One region of the Streptacidiphilus sp. EB103A genome, then DNA from elsewhere that is predicted to be linked to it. Evidence: riboswitches for the same ligand, from Rfam matches in the RefSeq annotation. Region 1 holds a riboswitch; the other holds the start of a gene.

Region 1 (5,863 bases):
GTGCACCGCCGGTTCGAGGCGCTGCACCGGGAGCGGGGCTGGCACGGGGACGGCGCGCAGTTCGGGGCCGCCTCGGCGGTGCTGCTCGGCGATCTGCTGCTGGCCTGGTGCGACGAACTGCTGTGGGGCAGCGGGCTGTCGCTGGCGGCGGTGCGCCGGGGCAAGCCGGTGTTCGACCTGATGCGGACCGAGGTGATGGCGGGTCAGTACCTCGACCTGCTGGAACCTGCCACTGCAGGGCTCGCCGGGGCGGAACGGGAGGGGGCGATCGAGCGGGCGCGGACTGTCGTGCACTACAAGGCGGCGAAGTACACCGTGGAGCGCCCGCTCCAGATCGGCGGGCTGCTCGCCGGGGCGGACGCGGCCCTGACGGCCGCCTACGGTGCGTTCGGGCTGCCGCTGGGCGAGGCGTTCCAGCTCCGCGACGACCTGCTCGGCGTCTTCGGGGACCCGGAAGTCACCGGGAAGCCCGCCGGCGACGACCTCCGCGAGGGAAAACGCACGCTCCTCGTGGCCGAGACGCTCGCCGAGTGCAGTGCTTCGGACGGGCGGCTGCTGAACGGCCTGCTGGGGGCATCGGAGCTGAGCGAGCACGAGGTGGGGTTGCTGCGGGCCGCGATCGTGCGCAGTGGCGCACCGGAGCGGATCGAGCAGAGGATCACTGTGCTGCGCGCTGAGGCTCTTTCTGCGTTGGACGACGCGCCTCTGGTGGAACCGGAGGCCCGGAGGGTTCTGCGGCGTCTGGCGGGGGCCGCTACCGCACGTCGGTCCTGAGCGCTCGCCTCGGCGGTGGTTACTGTTCGCGCAGTTCCCCGCGCCCCTGACCATGTGCAACTGGGCCGGTTGCAGCCCCCTAGGGGCGCGGGGAACTGCGCGATCAGCCAGAAACTCAGCCGCGCTCGCGCACCCGGCCCGCCAGAATCCCCGCCGCCGCATACGGATCCGCCGCCTGGGTGAGCGCCCGAACAACCACGATCCGCCGCGCCCCCGCGTCGAGAACCTGGTCCAGGTTCGAGCCATCGATCCCGCCGATGGCGAACCACGGGCGGGCCGGGGCCTGCTTGGCCGCGTAGGAGACCAGCTCAAGACCAGGGGCGTGCCGCCCAGGCTTCGTCGGGGTGGGCCAGACCGGCCCCGTGCAGAAGTAGTCGACGCCCGGTTCGGTCAGCGCAGCGTCCACCTCCGCCTCGGCGTGGCACGAGCGGCCGATCAAGACGTCCTCGCCGAGAATCGCCCGCGCCGCGGCCACCGGCAGGTCGTCCTGGCCGAGGTGGAGGACGTCCGGACGGGCCGCGTGGGCGACGTCGGCGCGGTCGTTGACGGCGAGCAGCCGCCCGTGGCGGCGGCACGCGTCGGCGAAGACCTCCAGCGCCGCCAGCTCCTGCCGCGCCTCCAGCCCCTTGTCCCGCAGCTGGACGATGTCCACGCCGCCGGCCAGCACCGCGTCGAGGAACTCGGGCAGGTCCCCCTGCTCGCGTCGGGCGTCGGTGCACAGGTAGAGCCGGGCCTCGTCGAGCGCGCTCAGAGCCGACGAACGGCTCACAGCGCCATCGCCTGGGCGCGGCGCTTGACCTCCGTGCCGCGGTTCTCATTCATGGCCTGGGCGGGAGTCCCCGGCAGCGAGGGGTCCTCGGTGAAGAGCCACTCCAGGATCTCCTCGTCGGTGAACCCGGAGTCGTGCATCAGGGTCAGCAGGCCGCAGATGCCCTTCACGGTGCCGTTGGGGCCGATGAAGGCGGCGGGCACCATCAGGACGTTGTTCTCGCCGCGGCGGACGGCGAGGATGGTGCCGTCGTCGACGAGACGCCGGACCTTGGTCACCACCACCCCCCACTGCTCGGCGATGTCGGGGATGTTCATCCACGCGGGAATCAGGGCGTCAATCTTGGGATCAATCTGGCTCACGCCCTCAAGACTGCCATCCCCGGCCGCCCCCGCGCACCATCAGCCGCGCACGGCGGCCTTGAGCTGCACCGCCGGGTCGGCCGCGAGCGCCGGATCGAGGGGGGCGCCGCGCTCCAGCAGCCGGCGGCCCTGGGCCAGGTCCCGGGGCCGGTCCACGGCCAGCAGCGCCACCGGGACGCCGTCGCGCAGCCACAGCGCGCTCCAGTCCGCGGCCTCCGGGTCGCCGCGCCGCAGCAGCTCGTCGCCGGGGCGGTGGTGCCCGGCGTACTGGACCATGCGGCCGAACTGCTCGGACCAGAAATAGGGCACCGGGTCGTACCGCTGCTCGGCGCCCAGCGCGTTGGCGGCGGCGACCCTGGCGCCCTGCACCGCGTTGTCCCAGTGGTGCACCATCAGCCGGGTCCGGTAGCGGGCGGACGGGAAGGAGGCGCAGTCGCCGACGGCCAGCACCCCGTCGGCCGAGGTCCGCAGCCGGTCGTCGGCCGCGACCGCGCCCCGGTCGTCGAGGACGATGCCCGAGCCGTCGAGCCACCCGGTGTCGGGGCGGGCGCCGATGCCGACCACCACGGCGTCCGCGCCCAGCTCGGTGCCGTCGGTGAGCAGCACCGTCGCGCCGGGGTCGCCCTCCAGCCGGACGTCCCCGTCGACGATGCCGCCTACCGCGGTGCCGGTCCGCAGCTCGACCCCGGCCTCGGCGTACCAGCGGCGCATCCCCTCGGCGACCTCGGCGGGCAGCGCGCCCGCCAGCGGGACCGGCGCCGCCTCGACCACGGTGACCTCGCAGCCCAGCTGCCGGGCCACGGTCGCCGCCTCGGCGCCGATCCAGCCGGCGCCGACGACCACGATCCTGGCTCCCGGGCGCAGCGCGCCCCGGAGCGCCACGGCGTCGTCATGGGTGCGCAGCAGATGCGTCCGCGCGGACTGCCCGGGCAGCGCGACCGGCCGGGCCCCGGTCGCCAGCACCAGCCGGTCGTAGGCCAGCTCCCCGCCGTCGGTGTCCAGCACCCGCCGCTCGGTGTCCAGCCCGGTGGCGGGGCGGCCGAGCAGCAGCTCGATGCCCCGGTCCGCGAAATCGATGTCGAAGCGGGAGTGCTCGGCCTTGCCCAGCAGCACGTCCTTGGACAGCGGCGGACGGTCGTACGGCTGGTGCGGCTCGGCACCCAGCAGCAGCACCTCGCCGTCGTGCCCCCGCTCGCGCAGCGCCACCGCTGTCTGCACCCCGGCCATCCCGGCCCCGACCACGACGATCCGCATCCCGTCACTCTACGGCCGAGCAGGCGCGACTACAGTGGGGAGACCATCCACGGGAGCCCGGCGTACCGGGCTGAGAGGGAGGCAGCAGGGCGGACCCCGCCCCCGGCCTCCGACCGTCCGAACCTGATCCGGGTCATGCCGGCGAAGGGAGTGGGCACCTGTGCCACGTAGCAACACCGACGCACTGACCGACGTACTGGTCGTCGGCGGTGGGATCATCGGCCTCGCCATCGCCTGGCGGACCGCCCAGCGCGGCCTCTCCGTGACCGTGCTCGACCCGGATCCGGGCCGGGGCGCCAACCAGGTCGCCGCCGGGATGCTGGCTCCGGTCACCGAACTCCAGTACGGCGAGGAGGACCTGCTGCGCCTCGGCATCGCCTCCAACCAGCGCTACGCCGCCTTCGCCGCCGAGCTGACCGCGGCCAGTGGGCTGCCCACCGGCTACCGGGCCTGCGGCACCCTGGCCGCCGCACTGGACGCCGACGACCGCGCCGAGCTGCGCGAGGTGCACGCCTTCCAGCAGCGGCTCGGCCTGGAGTCCCAGTGGCTGACCGGACGCGAGTGCCGCCGGCTCGAACCGATGCTGGCACCCTCGGTGCGCGGCGGGCTGCTGGTGACGGGTGATCACCAGGTGGACGGGCGGCGGCTGGGCGCGGCGCTGCTGGGCGCCTGCGCCGCGGCCGGCGTCCGGATCCACCGCTCCCGGGCCGCGCGCATCGAGCTGACGAACGCTCAGGACCGGGTCGTCGGCGCCCTCGCCGAGGACGGCGCCCGGCTGTCCGCGGGGCAGACCGTGCTCGCGGCGGGCAGCTGGTCCGGGGAGATACCCGGGCTGCCGCCGGAGGCGCGGCTGCCGGTCCGCCCGGTCAAAGGCCAGATCCTGCGGCTGCGGATGACCACCTCGCTCGGCGCGCCGCTGCCCGGCGGCCCGTTCCTCTCCCGCAACCTCCGAGCCGTGGTCCGCGGCGTGCACCTCTATCTGGTGCCGCGTGAAGACGGGGAGCTGGTCGTCGGCGCGACCATGGAGGAGCAGGGCTTTGACACCACCGTGACCGCCGGCGGGGTGTACGAGCTGCTGCGGGACGCCCATGAGCTGGTCCCCGGGGTCACCGAACTGCCGCTGGTGGAGACCGGCGCGGGGCTGCGCCCGGGAACCCCCGACAACGCCCCGCTGCTGGGGCCGACCGCGCTGCCCGGCCTGGTAGCCGCGACCGGGCACCACCGCAACGGCGTACTGCTGACCCCGGTCACCGCCGACGCCGTCTCCGCCTACCTGGCCACCGGCGTACTGCCGCCCGAGGCCGCCCCGTTCACCCCCGCCCGCTTCTCCCTTCTGGAGGCCAGTTCATGACGCCCCCCGTGACGGCCACCGTCGCCATCCGCGTCAACGGCGACCCGCGCCGGGTCGCCCCCGGCACCACCCTGGCCGAGGTCGTCGCCGAGCTCAGCTCGGCCCCGTCCGGCATCGCCGCCGCCGTCAACGAGACGGTCGTGCCGCGCGGCGCCTGGCCCGCCACCGCGCTCGCCGCCGACGACCGCGTCGAGATCCTCACCGCCGTCCAGGGAGGCTGACCCAACTATGTCGGACGACACTCTGACCATCGCCGACCGCAGCTTCGGCTCCCGTCTGATCATGGGCACCGGCGGCGCGCCCAGCCTGGAGGTGCTGGAGCAGGCGCTGCGGCTGTCCGGCACCGAGCTCACCACCGTGGCCATGCGCAGGATCAACCCGGCCGCGCGCGGCTCGGTGCTGGAGGTGCTGCAGCGCAACAACATCGCCGTGCTGCCCAACACGGCGGGCTGCTTCACCGCGGGCGAGGCGGTGCTCACCGCCAGGCTCGCCCGCGAGGCCCTGGGTACGAACTGGGTGAAACTCGAAGTGGTCGCCGACGAGCGGACCCTGCTGCCGGACCCGATCGAGCTGCTGGACGCCGCCGAGACCCTGGTCGACGACGGCTTCGTGGTCCTCCCCTACACCAACGACGACCCGGTGCTGGCCCGCAAGCTGGAGGACGTGGGCTGCGCCGCGGTGATGCCGCTGGGCTCCCCCATCGGCTCCGGCCTGGGCATCCGCAATCCGCACAACTTCCAGCTGATCGTCGAACGGGCCCAGGTCCCGGTGGTCCTCGACGCCGGCGCCGGCACCGCCTCCGACGCCGCGCTGGCCATGGAGCTGGGCTGCGCCGCCGTGATGCTCGCCACCGCCGTCACCCGGGCCCAGTATCCCGCGCTGATGGCCGAGGCGATGCGGCACGCCGTCGAGGCAGGTCGGCTGGCCCACCGGGCCGGGCGGATCCCGCGCCGCTTCCATGCCGAGGCCTCGTCCCCGATGGCCGGCCGCGCCGACCTCGATCCGGAGGCCCCGGCGTTCTGACCGGCCTTCTGACCGGCCTTCTGGCCGGCCTCCTGAGCTGTGCCTGTCGGAGTGACCCTGGTCACTCACTCCTTACCGTCCGGCAACAACTCGACCGTCGGTGCACCCGAACCGACCCCGAAGGGCCGTAAACTCCCTGGGATGGACACGACCCTGTACGACCCCCTCCTCGGGCGGCTGCTCGATGCCCGCTACCGGGTCGAGCAGCGGATCGCCGTCGGCGGCATGGCCACCGTCTACCGGGGCCTGGACACCCGCCTGGAGCGGGTGGTCGCGCTGAAGGTGATGCACGCCGGGATGGCCGCCGACCCCGGGTTCACCGCGCGCTTC
Region 2 (5,863 bases), on a different contig from region 1:
AGCACCCGGGCAGTCGGGACGTACGAGCACGATCAGATCAGGTTGTACGTCGGGCTGCGCGGCGCGGTGGCCCTGCAAGACCCGCACAATCAGGGCGGTGACGCGTACGTCTCGGCCGACACCTACTTCATGCACCACGTCGTGACGGAGAATCACTTCCACACCACCCCCGCGATCGGCACCCGCATCTTCATCTTTCCCGGCGACGCCCTGCGACCCCTGGTCGCCGGGAAACCACGAACCGGCCAGGCCACCTCACCCGCAGCGCAGATCCTGATGGCACACACCAGCATGGTGCAGCGGACCGTCAGCGACCTCAGCCCGGCGGGGGCGCACTCGTCCCGCAACGCCCTGCTCGAACTCGCCAAAGGGCTGATCCTGGACCAATTCGACGACCGCGAGCCCACCTTCACCCCGGCGCTGGCACAAGCGGCCAAGGACCTCGCCGATGCCCGGCTCACCGACGCCGAGTTGTCTCCGGCCACGATCGCCGCGCAATTACACGTCTCAGTGCGCACCCTGCAACGGGCCTTCGCGAGTCTGGACGAGTCGTTCAGCGCCTACATCCGCCGCCGACGCCTGGAGGAAGCGGCCCAGGCACTCACTGCCTCCGGATCACGGCTCAGTATCTCCGAGACAGCCGCACTCTGGCATTTCACCGACAGCAGCCACTTCATCCGCGCTTTCAAGAGGCAATACCATGCCACACCAGCACAATTCGCACGCCCCCTGATGTAACGCCTCACCCGGCCGCCTCAGCTGCAGCGATGACTCTACGAGCCCCACAGGGTTGCTCAGCGGGTCGCCCGCGCCGGTCGAGGGGTACGGATCAAGTGCCGGGTGAACCATTCCTCGGCCAGATCCGCCACCGCTTCCAGTGTGCCTGGCTCCTCGAACAGGTGGGTGGCGCCCGGGACGACCGCCAGTCGGCATTCGCAGCGAAGCTGCGCCTGGGCCTGGCGATTGAGGTCCAGCACCACCTCGTCGTCGCCTCCTACGATGAGCAGGGTGGGCGCGGTCACCGCCGAGAGTCGGGGTCCGGCCAGATCGGGCCTGCCGCCGCGCGAGACGATCGCCGCTATCGGCGAACCGGGCTCCGCTGCCGCCGAGAGCGCCGCAGCCGCTCCCGTGCTGGCGCCGAAGTAGCCCACGGACAGGCCCTGGGCCTGCGGCTGGTCGAGCAGCCAGGAGGTGGCGTCGGCCAGGCGGCGGGTGAGCAGGGCGGTGTCGAAGGCGTTCGCCCGATCGAGCTCCTCCTCCTCAGTGAGGAGGTCGAACAGCAGCGTGGCCAGTCCCGCCCGGTTGAGCGCGTCCGCGACGAACCGGTTGCGCGCACTGAGTCGGCTGCTGCCGCTGCCGTGCGCGAACAGCACCGCTCCGACCGCTCCCTGGGGAACGGCCAACTGCCCGCTGAGCTGTGTCGATCCGGCGTGGACGGCGACCTCCGGATCCGCGAGGGGAGGACCCGCTCGATCTCGCGCCGCCTGCGGCGTCACCGAGCGGTCCCGGTCGGTCTCACCCATCCGATCGGCTGCCTGGTCCAGCCAGGCTACGACTTCGTCGTCCGAGGTCTGCGCGAAGTCCTCGTAGAACTGTCCGATCCCGAAGAAGCCGGCCGGCGTTTCCACGCACACCAGTTCGTCGGCCACATCCCCCAGTCGGGTACGCCACTCGCTCGGCGCCACCGGCACGGCGAGCACCACCCTGGCTGCCCCCTGCGCGCCGGCGATCAGGCAGGCGGCGCGGGCCGTCGAGCCGGTGGCCACGCCGTCGTCGACCACCACCGCCGTCCGGCCGCTGAGCTCGACGCGGGCTCGCCCGCTCCGGTACCGCCCGGCGCGGCGCTCCAGCTCGACGCGTTCCCGCTGCTCCACCGCGGCCAGCTCGTCCGCGGAGGTCCGGGTCGCCCGCTGCGCCGATTCGTTGATGACACGTACCCCGCCCTCCCCGATGGCGCCCATGCCCAGCTCGGGCTGGAACGGCACACCGAGCTTGCGCACCACGATCACATCCAAGGGCGCGCCGAGCGCTTCCGCGACCTGCGCCGCCACCGGAACCCCGCCGCGCGGTAGACCGAGAACGACCACGTCCGCGCCCCGCAGATACGCCAGCCGCGTGGCCAGCCGCCGCCCCGCATCGAGACGATCAACGAAGTACATGGCCAGAACTCCTTGGGAGGGCGGAACTCCGCCGCGGCCCCCCAGGCAGACAGTCAACGTCCCGACACGCATCCCGGTACCCGCAGGCGATACCGATCCGGCGTCGCGGGGGTTGTTCCGCGATCTGCCGCTCGCTCCGTGCCGGCGCGCAACAAAGAACCTGCAAGGTGGGCTCCCTTCGCCGGCATTGTCCGGATCAGGTGATGGAGGTCGCCGTTGGGTCCTACGGACCCGTCCGGCCTCTCAGCAAGGTTGTCGAGACGACCTGAGCCGTGAGCCTGAACTGAGCTCACTCTCCCGGCCGCCGCAGCCGAACTCCCTCGCTCGCCCTGCAGGCCACTGTCCAGAATACGCCGGTTTCACCCCGATGCCATTGCCGTTCTGCAGGAGGGTTCCCTCGGGCAAGGAGCCGCCCTGTGGTCGCCACCCTGGGTTGAGTCCAGGACATGGGCTGCGGCTGGCGGGCAGGGGCATTGCAAAGTCTCTTGATCTTGTGAATGTGCTGGTCAGGCGATGTCTGGGAGGTCGAGTGGGCGGTTGAAGGCGTTGTAGGCAACGTGGCGGAGGCCGACGGCGATATTGCTGTATCCGGCGTCGCGGAGCGTGTTGATCGCCAGGTTCCGCAGGGTTGCCATGGTTTCAGGGCCGTGGTTGGTGCGGATCTTCGGGACGTCTTCCTCGATTCACTGATGTTGGAAGCGTGATAGCTGTAGGCGGCCGGGTTCTTTCGGCTGCAGCGGGCAGGCGTTGTTCCCATCGGGCCGTTCCGGGCGAGATACTCCAGAAGCCGGAGATATCCATGGGGGTCAAGTCACAGGCGAGGGGCTTGTCTTGAAGTGGCCTGGTGTGGAAGCGGGAGTGGGACGGCGGGCACGGCGCTGGTCCAGGCCGCTGCGATGGGCTCTGGGCCTGCCCGAACGGGAGTTGTCCGGCCCGGTTCGGCTGAGGTCGTGGAGCAGATGGTTCGCACGGCGCAGTTCGTTCCTGCTCCTGGTCGCAGCCGGAGCGATCCTGGGAGCGGGGGCCGAGGCGCCTGCTGTGTGGCTGGCCGCTGTGGCGTGGACTCCGGTGGCTGCCGACGCCGCCCTGTGGCGGAGCGTGCCGACGCAGGTGCGGCGGGCGCTGCAAACGGCAGAGCTCGTGGAGGAGATTCGGAGACTGGAGTGGCGGCTTCGGGGGACGGGCTGGGCAATGGAGTGGGATCTGGATGCCGGCTGGGCCGGGCGCCCGAGGCCGACCGGCTTCAGCCCCGCCCCGTCCTCCTTCGGTGGCCCCTGCCGGACTTCGCCGTCGCTCCAGGAGGCACAGTGGACCCAGGGGTACGGATTGCTCTTCGCCGATACGGGCGACTGGTTGCGCTCGGCCTCGGTGACGTGGACCGGCAACGTGTTGGTGCTCGTTGACGGAGCAGCGCGGCGGGTGACCATTCCGCTGGCGGACAAAGGGGCCCAGAGCGCTTCGTCGAGGGGCGCGCGTCCGGTCGAACTGGTGCTCTTGAGCCAGGACGATCCGCTGCGGCCCGGGCGACGCCAGGTCAGCCTGCTGGTGCTGAATGCCGATGGCCGCCGACTGCTGACCATGCCCGGGCTGGGCCTACCGGAGGACCAGGTACGTGAAATCGCCTCGGCCGCACGACTGGACTTCCGCAGCTACACACTGACCACGCCATGGGATCTGCCCGGAGGCGGAATCGCCTCCAGGATCTTTCCACCCGCTCGCGGCCATCAACAGCTCCGGTTCAGTCCGCGCAGCTGATCGGCCTGGGGTGCTGGAGCCACCGCTGCCAGGGGCGTTTCAAGGTCTTGGCGGGCGGTGAGCCTTCAGGTCGCGATGGACAAGGGTGCCGGGACCGGCCCGTCACGAACGCAACGAAGCTCCGGTTGGACGGGGTGACCTCCAAGTCGCCTCGAACCACCGGAGCTTCGATGTGCCGCCAGTCTGACACCGTCTGCCTGATCAAGTCGCCCGTCCTGGACGGCGTGGCGGGACTGCCGCTGGTGGAGCGGCTGCAGGTGCTGCCCGACCCGCGTCGGCGGCGAGGGGTCCGCCACCCGTTCCTGGCTGCGCTGCTGGTTGCCGCCTCCGCGGCCGTCGCCGGAGCGCAGTCGTTCGCGGCCATCGGCCAGTGGGCCGCGAACGCCCCGCAACACACCCTGGCCCGGCTGGGGCTGGCGTGGCCGACGCACTCGGCGTGCGGATCGCCCCAAGCGCCGCAACGATCCGCCGGGTCGTCGGTCTGGCCTGCCCGGGCCCGGTCGGCAACCAACCCGGGCGGCCTCCGCACGGGCCGCGCTGTGCCCGGGAGGAACGGACCTCCGCGGTGTTGGGTCCTGCGGCCGCTGTACTGGGGAGACAGCCCCCGGGAACATCCTTTGCGTCAACTCTCGCCTGCGGCGTCAGCCAGCAGGCATTTCCGTTACCGCAGGTCAACGGCTAAAGCAGGGGAGGCGTCCGCATCGCGCCGCCTCCCCCGGAGGGACACGGTGCGCACCTGAGACGAGGACGTATTACCAGGTAGACGGCGGCTGCCGGGGCACGGCGGTGTCCGCCGGAGGCGGTGGCCGGTTCATGCGCCCGCACCGGGGACCAGTGGTGTGATCGGCCCGCTGGTGTCAGTGCGCCCTGCTACACCAAGAAGAAGCCGGCGCAGGCGCGACGGAGCGGGAGCCCGCGCGGTGCGCGGCGAGAGGGGCACGGTGTTGGACGAGGACGGGGATCTGGACCCGACCCTGAAGTTCATCCTGGTAGCGCTCCTGGTTGTGGCGGCCGCGGTGATGGCGTGGAAGTTCCTCCTCAGCCCCGTCGTGCACTGGTTCGCCGTTGACGTGCCGCATTGGTTCACCGCTACGGTGCCGGCGTGGTCGGCCGGGCATCCGTGGACCACGGCGCTGATCGCCGTCGGGGTGTTGCTGCTGGCGGTGCTGGTGGTGCGGGCGCGACTGCACGCCGGCTACGGTTATGCCGGGTATGCGCAGGCCGAGGACGAAATGGGCGCTGAGGACCTCGGGCTGACGTTCCGGATGCGGGAGTTCGTGGCGATGACCGGCACCGAGTTCGAGCTGGCGGTCGCACAACTCCTGGCCAGGGACGGTTTCCTGAGCGCCAGCCACGTCGGGGGAGCGGGTGACCTCGGGCAGGATGTGCGGGCCTGGGACACTCAGGGCCGCAAGCTGGTGCTGCAGTGCAAGCGCTACACGAAGGCGGTCGGCTCGGAGCACGTGCAGAGGTTCAACGGCACCGCACGGGCGGTCCACGGTGCCGATCTGCCGCTGATCGTGGCCCTGAACGGGTTCAGCATCCATGCGGCCAACTTCGCCGCAAGCCAGGGCATCATCCTGGTGGGCCGCAGCGAGCTCAAGCGCTGGGCGCACGGCGAACACCTCTACAACGTTCTGGCCCCGAACAACCCGGCCCTTGGCCTGGCCTGACACCCGGACCCCGGGCCGCCCGCCCGGCGGCGGACGGGTGGTCCAGAGCGTTGCCAAGCATGCGCGGCTGCTGCGAGCCAGCCTGCTCGGCCACACCCAGCGCGACACCGTCTACGAGGCGTACCAGCCCGAGCCGGGCCCGATGGTCTGGGATCCCTCAGCGGGACAGCGGTTCCGCCGATTCCCGGACTGGGCCGGAAGTTGAGTCGCCTCGTGAACCTCCGGCTGGGACGCGGTGGCGGCAGGCGGGTCCAGTCGGGCCGTTATGAGGAGTTC

Evidence for each region. Region 1 has a riboswitch for thiamine pyrophosphate ahead of thiO (glycine oxidase ThiO). Riboswitches for the same ligand answer to the same signal wherever they lie in the genome.
Region 2: linked by a shared signal. The riboswitch ahead of ABH941_RS40460 (phosphoribosyltransferase family protein) and the one ahead of thiO (glycine oxidase ThiO) in region 1 are both predicted to bind thiamine pyrophosphate.

What each region holds. Positions count from the first base shown of each region.
Region 1 is NZ_JBGCAQ010000003.1:155,934-161,796, reverse strand. Features, by position in the region: gene ABH941_RS05950 (polyprenyl synthetase family protein) at 1-774, shown strand, start outside; gene thiE (thiamine phosphate synthase) at 890-1,543, opposite strand; gene ABH941_RS05940 (Rv2175c family DNA-binding protein) at 1,540-1,905, opposite strand; gene ABH941_RS05935 (NAD(P)/FAD-dependent oxidoreductase) at 1,945-3,159, opposite strand; TPP riboswitch at 3,199-3,326, shown strand; gene thiO (glycine oxidase ThiO) at 3,320-4,510, shown strand; gene thiS (sulfur carrier protein ThiS) at 4,507-4,731, shown strand; gene ABH941_RS05920 (thiazole synthase) at 4,739-5,533, shown strand; gene pknB (Stk1 family PASTA domain-containing Ser/Thr kinase) at 5,675-5,863, shown strand, end outside.
Region 2 is NZ_JBGCAQ010000046.1:5,110-10,972, forward strand. Features, by position in the region: gene ABH941_RS40455 (helix-turn-helix domain-containing protein) at 1-738, shown strand, start outside; gene ABH941_RS40460 (phosphoribosyltransferase family protein) at 795-2,159, opposite strand; TPP riboswitch at 2,316-2,491, opposite strand; gene ABH941_RS40465 (hypothetical protein) at 2,666-2,794, opposite strand; gene ABH941_RS40470 (hypothetical protein) at 3,228-3,914, shown strand; gene ABH941_RS40475 (transposase family protein) at 4,085-4,654, shown strand; gene ABH941_RS40480 (restriction endonuclease) at 4,835-5,587, shown strand; gene ABH941_RS40485 (hypothetical protein) at 5,574-5,792, shown strand.